2 regions of the Polycladomyces zharkentensis genome follow, and region 2 is predicted to be linked to the other one. Evidence: riboswitches for the same ligand, from Rfam matches in the RefSeq annotation. Region 2 holds a riboswitch; the other holds the start of a gene.
The links. A riboswitch is a leader RNA that binds a small molecule or an ion and turns the genes downstream of it on or off. The one in region 2 is predicted to bind S-adenosylmethionine.

Region 1: linked by a shared signal. The riboswitch ahead of metH (methionine synthase) and the one ahead of metX (homoserine O-acetyltransferase MetX) in region 2 are both predicted to bind S-adenosylmethionine.

The regions. Positions count from the first base shown of each region.
Region 1 covers NZ_JAFHAP010000011.1:87,601-91,739, forward strand. The annotation lists gene JQC72_RS12590 (glycine betaine ABC transporter substrate-binding protein) at 1-642, opposite strand, end outside; gene JQC72_RS12595 (DsbA family protein) at 840-1,565, shown strand; gene JQC72_RS12600 (disulfide oxidoreductase) at 1,575-2,027, shown strand; SAM riboswitch class I at 2,550-2,665, shown strand; gene metH (methionine synthase) at 2,748-4,139, shown strand, end outside.
Region 2 covers NZ_JAFHAP010000006.1:153,744-157,882, forward strand. The annotation lists gene JQC72_RS06180 (ABC transporter permease) at 1-417, shown strand, start outside; gene JQC72_RS06185 (ABC transporter ATP-binding protein) at 429-1,445, shown strand; SAM riboswitch class I at 1,508-1,645, shown strand; gene metX (homoserine O-acetyltransferase MetX) at 1,661-2,824, shown strand; gene JQC72_RS06195 (succinate dehydrogenase cytochrome b558 subunit) at 3,046-3,696, shown strand; gene sdhA (succinate dehydrogenase flavoprotein subunit) at 3,713-4,139, shown strand, end outside.

The DNA of each region.
Region 1 (4,139 bases), on a different contig from region 2:
AGCGGTGATCACGTCGACATTCCCGTTGGCAACCGCTTTGTACATCAGATCCTCATTCAGCGTCACCTTTTTGCCGAAGGACAGACCGTACATTTTGGTCATACCGTCATACCCGTCTTTGCGCTCGAAAAAAGTGGCCGGTGCACCGAAGGAGAGTTGGGGGGCCAACCGTTTCAGGTCGCTTACTTTGGTGATGTGCAGTTGTTTTGCTTTGTCCGCCCGCAGCGCCAAGGCATACGTGTTGTAAAAGCCCAACGGTTTCAGCCAGATGCTGCCGAATTGGGTTTCGTAACCTGATTTGGTTTGCCGGTAGATATACTGGGGAGTCATTCCCGGCTTGTAAGGCTTTTTGAGGATCGCCTGGTAGCCAGTGCCGGTATACTCTACAATCGCGTCGATTTCCCCTTGCTTGAGGGCTTGGACCAGGATCGCTTCCGTGCCCAAACCTTCGCGTACTTGTACGTTCATATCGGTGTGGGCTTTCAAATATTCGCCCAAGATGTGGGCCAAGATCCATTGCTCCGTCCAGTTTTTCCCCGAGATGACGATTTCGCCGGGTTCGGCGGTCTTCCCGTCCTTGCAGGCGGTGAGACTGATCAACAGAATGAGACAAATGGATAACAGCCAACTTCTTTTGAACATCCAATCCCCTCCATAGATACTACCTTTCAAAACGTTCCCTTTATCCGACGGGGATAAACGGCTTTTTTTCAACTATGCTTGTAAATTTTTTCCGAACAAGCGAAAAGATGCTTTTCATAAGTCCTCATTTTTCTTGTTTTATGCGATAATAGAAAGCAAATCCGACTGGAACGGATCACATGGGAAGGAGAACTTTGATGGGGAAAAAGAACCGAACGAAGAAAAAGCAGACCGTGTCATATCAGGCAAAAAGGAAGAAAAAGGACATGCGGATGTTGACGATGGTAACGGTGGGACTGGTTGTGCTGATATTGGCCATCTTCGGCATTGCGCAACTGGCCGCTGACGGTCAAAAAGAGGAGATCAACCGGTTGGCGCAGGGTCAACCCGTCCTGGGCGATCCGAAAGCACCGGTGACACTGATCGAGTTCGGGGATTTCAAGTGCCCGGTGTGCAAACGGTTTGAGGAGACCGTCTTTCCTTTGCTGAAAAAGGAATATATCGACACCGGCAAGGTAAAAATGGCCTTTCTCAACATGCAGTTCATCGGGCCGGATTCCGTGACGGCCGGCATTGCGGGTGAGTCGATTTACCGTCAAAATCCACAGGCGTTCTGGCAGTTCTATGACGCGATCTACCGGAATCAACAGGACGAATATGTCATCTGGGCCACGCCGGAGTTTCTGGTGCAATTGGCCAAGCAGCACGTTTCCGGTATTGACGTGAAACGTCTGGAACAGGACATCCGCACCCGGAAATACGAGGCCGATGTACAGCGGGATATGGACAGCGGAAAGAAACTGGGCATCAATTCGGTTCCGACGATCTACGTCAACGGGAAAAAAGTGGACAATCCGCTGGACTACAATCAATTGAAACAAGCGTTGGATCAAGCGCTTCAGGAATCGGGCAAGAAAGGATAATCCGGTATGATGGGGTGGATTCGGCAATACGGAATGTATTTCGCATGGGTGGTGTCATTGGTTGCGACGGGGGGCAGTTTGTATTTCAGCGAGATCGCGATGTTTGAACCGTGCAAGTTGTGCTGGTTCCAGCGGATTTTTATGTATCCGTTGACGGTGTTGCTGGGAATCGCCAGTTATCGGGATGACCGGGGGATCATTTCCTACACGCTTCCGCTCAGTGTGATCGGCGGTTCCATTTCGCTTTATCATTATCTGCTGCAAAAGGTACCGGCGATGAAGTCGTTCACTCCCTGCACGCGCGGGGTGCCGTGCACGGGCGAATACATCAACTGGTTCGGATTTGTCACCATTCCCTTTTTGGCACTGACGGCGTTTGTATTGATCACTTGGTTCCTGATGGCGGCCCGGAAGGGAGCAACGGACGAGGCTGTTGAAACGGTGACGGAACGGGATGCATAACGGTTGCGATCGGTTGACCGTTGCTCAGGCGGTGGCAACGATCTGCCGGCGGCAGAACGGGACGAAGGAGCGTGTGGGCACCTGAGAAGTAAAAACGGGCGGCCCGGTCGGACAAACACGGAGAAAAGTTTCTTTCAAAGCGCATATAGTATGGTGAAAGAGAGGATGGAGGAGGGTGTGTCTGGTTAGTCAGGGAGGCATCCTTTCCGGGTTGACGGCAGAACGAAGCGTCGGAGGAACCCCATTGCGAGCATCCCTGAGCGAAGCGCACTTGGCTTGGTTCTTTCGCCCAACGGTTCGAAGCGGACATGATCCGTTTTTCGGGAGGTTCTGGGGAGAAAGCCGGGAAAACAATGCGGACCATATGGACCAGACACGCTCGAGTCGGAGCGGGAGGAAAAAGGTTCACCCGAATCAAAGATCTGAAATCAATTGACAGGTGCCCCGTTCTTTTTGTATATTTATCTCCAAATCCTTTTCGTTCGTCTGTTCCGAAAAAATCACATAATCCGATTAGCGGAACTCTTATCCAGAGTGGCGGAGGGACTGGCCCGATGAAGCCCGGCAACCTATTTGAGAGGGATTGCCTTTCAAATGTGGTGCCAATTCCTGCAGAGGGTATCTCTGGGAGATGAGAGTTTGCGCGTTTACGACGCCAACCTTTCATCCGATCAGAGATGAAAGGTTTTTTATTTGATGGAAGGAAAGAGGATGATGGCCATGGGTATTCAACCGTTGGCAGAACGGATGAGAGAAAAAATCCTGATTCTGGACGGCGCGATGGGAACGATGCTGCAAAATGCCCGTTTGACGGCGGAGGATTTTGGTGGTGAAGAGTATGAGGGATGTAACGAAATACTCAACCTGACACGCCCCGACCTGATCCAATCCATTCATGAAGCGTATCTGGAAGCGGGAGCAGACATTGTGGAGACCAACACGTTCGGTGCCACGTCGGTGGTGCTGGCCGAGTACGGACTGGAAAACCGTGTGGAAGAGATCAACCGCGCAGCGGTGGCCTGCGCCCGCAAAGCCGTTGACAAATGGAAGCGGGACGGTTCTCCCCGGTATGTGGCCGGGGCGATGGGACCGACAACCAAGACGCTCTCGGTGACGGGCGGTGTCACGTTCGACCAACTGGTGGATGCGTATTACGAACAGGCGCGTGCACTGTTGTTGGGCGGCGTGGATGCGTTGCTGCTGGAGACATCCCAGGACACGCTGAATGTGAAAGCGGGCGGAATCGGAATCCGGCGGGCATTTGCGGAGTTGGGAACCGAAGTGCCGATTCTGATTTCCGGCACGATCGAACCGATGGGCACGATGTTGGCCGGGCAAAATGTGGAGGCCTTTTACGTGTCCATCTCCCATCTCCGCCCCTTGTCCGTGGGGTTGAACTGTGCGACCGGCCCGGAATTTATGCGTGACCACTTGCGGACGCTGGCTTCGATGGCCGGTTGTGGGGTAAGCTGTTATCCCAACGCCGGTCTTCCGGACGAAGAGGGAAGGTATCATGAAACGCCGGAGGGACTGGCCGCCAAGTTGGCTGCCTTTGCCGAAGCCGGGTGGCTCAATATGGCGGGCGGATGTTGCGGTACGACACCGGATCACATCCGTGCGCTGGCGGAGGCGCTGAAGGACAAACGCCCCCGTCCCGTACCGGAACGGCGCATCCCGGCGGTATCCGGCATCGAACCCGTTTATGTGGAAGCGGACAATCGACCGATTCTCGTCGGTGAGCGGACCAACGTGATCGGGTCGCGCAAATTCCGAAACCTGATCCAGGAAGGGGAATATGAAGCCGCTGCGGAAATCGCCCGAAAACAGGTGAAAAACGGCGCTCAGGTGATTGACGTGTGCCTGGCTGATCCCGACAGGGACGAACTGGAGGATATGCGGCGGTTTTTGACCTATGCCGTCAAGGTGATCAAAGCGCCGCTGATGATCGACTCCACATCGCCCGAGGTAATGGAGGAGGCGTTGAAGTTTTCGCAGGGCAAAGCCATTCTCAATTCGATCAACCTGGAAGACGGGGAAGAGCGCTTTGAAAGGGTGGTGCCCCTGATTCACCGCTACGGCGCGGCGGTCGTCGTGGGCACGATCGACGAACGG
Region 2 (4,139 bases):
ATCATCATCGCTTTGACCGCGACGGGATGGCTCAATATGGCACGGCTGGTACGGGGTCAAGTGCTGCAACTGAAACAACAGGAGTTCGTGTTGGCCGCGCGTACCCTGGGCGCCGATACCAAACGCCTCCTGTTCAAACATCTGATTCCCAATGCCATGGGACCCATCATCGTCATGCTGACGTTCACGGTACCCAATGCCATTTTCGCCGAGGCGTTTCTCAGCTTTTTGGGGTTGGGGGTGCAGGCCCCGCAAGCCAGTTGGGGTACGATGATCAACGACTCGTTGGTCGTCATTTTTTCGGAAGATTGGTGGCGGCTGTTTTTCCCCGCCTTTTTCCTCAGCTTGACGATGTTGGCATTCAACGTGTTCGGAGACGGTCTGCGTGACGCGCTCGATCCCAAGATGCGGAAGTGAGGTGGACAGACGTGGCATTGTTGGAGATTCGTGATTTGCATGTGTCGTTTCACACCTATGCGGGAGAAGTGCAGGCGGTCCGTGGTGTCAACCTGACGTTGGAAAAGGGAGAAGCATTGGCCATTGTCGGGGAATCGGGCAGCGGCAAAAGCGTCACGGCACAGGCGATCATGCGCTTGATCCCTTCGCCGCCCGGCAAGATCAAAAGCGGTGAAATCCTGTTTGACGGGAAAGATCTGTTGAAGTTGACGGAAAAAGAGATGTTCCGGGTGCGTGGCTCAGAGATCGGGATGATCTTTCAGGACCCGATGACGTCGCTCAACCCGACGATGACGGTGGGCAAGCAGATCATGGAGGGGTTGATTTGGCACCAGCGCATTTCCCCTTCAGAAGCGCGCCGACGCGCGGTGGAAATGTTGCGTTTGGTGGGCATTCCCAGCCCTGAGACGCGGATTAACAATTACCCGCACGAATTCAGCGGCGGGATGCGACAACGGGCCATGATCGCCATCGCATTGGCCTGCAATCCCAAGATTTTGATCGCGGACGAGCCGACCACGGCATTGGACGTCACGATTCAGGCGCAAATCATCGAACTGTTGAAGGAACTGCAAAAGAAAACGGACACCGCTGTCATTTTGATCACCCACGATTTGGGCGTGGTCGCGGAAATGGCGCAACGCGTGGCGGTGATGTACGGGGGCAAGGTGGTGGAGACGGGAACGGTGGAAGAGATCTTCTACCGGCCGCGTCATCCGTACACCTGGGGACTGTTGGCTTCCATGCCCCGGCTCGATTTGGACCGGAAGCAGGAGTTGAAACCGATCCCCGGGTCCCCGCCGGATTTGTTCGATCCGCCCAAGGGTTGCCCGTTTGCCGATCGTTGTCCGTACACGATGCACATTTGCAACGACGAGATACCCGAAGTGACCGAGGTTTCCCGGACGCATCGCGTCAATTGCTGGCTGGAACACCCGGATGCACCGTCCGTCACGCATGAGCCGATCATTCGCTTTTCGTCCAAGTAGACATTGACAGAAATTTCGATCCATCGTATCATAAGCTTCAAATACGAATATCAGGAAACACCTTCTTATCCAGAGCGGCGGAGGGACTGGCCCGATGAAGCCCGGCAACCACCCCGTTTACCGCGTGCATCCACGCACACGTCAAACGGCGGGGAATGGTGCCAATTCCTGCAGAACCGACAGGTTCTGAGAGATGAGAAGGGGGACGGACTGCGATGGCATGGGAGCAGACGACACCCTCTTCTGATCGAAGAGGGTGTTTCCTTTTGAAAAAGGAGAGAAAACGCGTGGTAGCCAGCGTCGATACGGTGACAAAGAAAACGGTGGCCGTGGGGCCGGTAACATTGGAATGCGGTGAAACACTTCGGGATGTGTGCATTGCGGTGGAGACAGTGGGCAGCCTGTCGGCGAACCGGGACAACGTGGTATTGGTTTGTCACGCATTGACGGGGGATGCGCATGCCGTCGGGGATGAACGGGAACCGGGCTGGTGGGACGGTTTGATCGGACCCGGTCGTTACATCGACACCAATCGGTATTTTGTCGTCACCACCAATGTACTCGGCGGCTGTAATGGCAGTACGGGTCCGTCATCCATCAATCCGGATACGGGGCGACCCTATGGTTCGGCTTTTCCTCCGGTCACCATTCGCGATATGGTCCACGTGCAGTATCGTACGCTTCAGAAAATGGGCATCGATCGGGTTCATACCGTCATCGGCGGTTCCATGGGGGGAATGCAGGTACTGGAATGGGGCATCTTATACCCTGAAGCGGTGGAGAATTTGATCCCCATCGCCACCACGGCCGCGTTGTCCCCCATGGCCATCGCCTACAACGACATCGGGCGCCAAGCCATCATGTCCGATCCGGACTGGCAGGGAGGCGATTACTATCCGGGGCCGGGGCCGAAAAAAGGGCTGGCCATCGCCCGAATGGTCGGGATGGTCACCTACCGGACGGACACATTGTTTCACCAGCGGTTCCAACGCCGTTTGCAGACCGATGTGCCGGAATGGTCCCGGGACGCGACGTTTCAGGTGGAAAGCTATCTGCGATACCAGGGAGAAAAACTGGTCAACCGGTTTGATGCCAACAGTTATTTGTGTCTGCTCAAAGCGATGGACACGCATGATGTGGGCAGGGGACGTGGCGGAATGGCGGCCGCGCTGTCGAAAATCCGCTCCCGCGTGCTGATCATCGGCATTGAGGAGGATCGGTTGTTTCAAATTGAGGAGCAACGGACATTGTTTCGGGAATTACGGGCGCAGGGAAAAGATGCGCAGCTGTGGGAATTCCGGTCCCCGTACGGCCATGATGCGTTTTTGATCGAATACGAACAGATGGGACCGGTCATCCGGCAATTTTTGGAGGGGTAGCGCCGGAGAGGTGCTGACCCCCTTTCCTTGACGCTGTTGAATGATTGGGAGTAAAATAAGGATGTTCACAAAGTTGAAACCCCTTTCTAACCACAGGGCTGCTCTTGCTGGCGGTCCGAGGGATTCGACACACTTGTCGAAACCTTTGGGAAGCGGTTTGACATCACGGCTTGATCGTACTATCAAAGTCCAATTTACAAGGGGTTATTGGAGGGCGCAAGATGAGCAATCACAGCAGTTTCTTCAACCGTCGGCTGCACTCGTTGCTGGGTGTCATTCCGGTGGGCTTTTTTTTGGTCGAGCACTTGTTGACGAACTATTTTGCGACCAGAGGCCCCGCTGTTTTCCAAGAAAAGGTGGAGTGGATCTGGGATCTGCCGTTCCTGCTCGCCTTGGAAACGGTGTTTATCTACCTGCCGCTTTTGTACCATGCGCTGTACGGTCTGCACATCGCGTTCCAAGCGAAAAACAACGTGGTGAATCACGGCACGTTCCGCAACTACATGTTTATGTTGCAACGTGTCACCGGCGTCATCACGCTCGTTTTCGTGGGATGGCACGTATGGGAAACGCGGGTTCAGGTGGCCTTGCGTGATTTGAACCCGCATGAGTTGACAGTGATGATGCACCAGATCCTCAGCAGTGACGTCAATTTTGCGTTGTATTTGATCGGAGTCTTGGCTGCTGTCTTCCACTTCAGCAACGGGCTCTGGTCGTTTTTGGTCAGCTGGGGCATTACGGTCGGGCCGCGTGCGCAATATGTATCCACTTGGGTGTGCATGGCCCTTTTCGTGGTTGTGTCGTACATCGGCGTCAGTGCCCTGTTCGCATTCCACAATCCGGAGTTTTTGAACCAGTTGGCGCAGCGTTAAAAGGGGGCAGTGTTCAATGAACGAAAAAATCATTATCGTGGGTGGCGGATTGGCCGGTCTGATGGCCGCCATCAAGACGGCGGAAGCGGGTGCCAATGTCGAGTTGTTTTCGCTCGTGCCCGTGAAACGTTCCCACTCGGTGTGCGCGCAGGGCGGCATCAACGGTGCGGTCAACACCAAAGGGGAAGGCGACTCGCCGTGGGAACACTTTGACGACACGATCTACGGCGGGGACTTTTTGGCCAACCAACCCCCGGTCAAAGCAATGTGTGAAGCGGCGCCGGGCATCATTTACCTGATGGACCGGATGGGAGTGCCGTTCAACCGGACGCCGGAGGGATTGATCGACTTCCGCCGTTTCGGAGGGACCAAGCATCACCGTACCGCTTACGCCGGCGCCACCACCGGGCAACAATTGCTCTATGCGTTGGACGAGCAAGTCC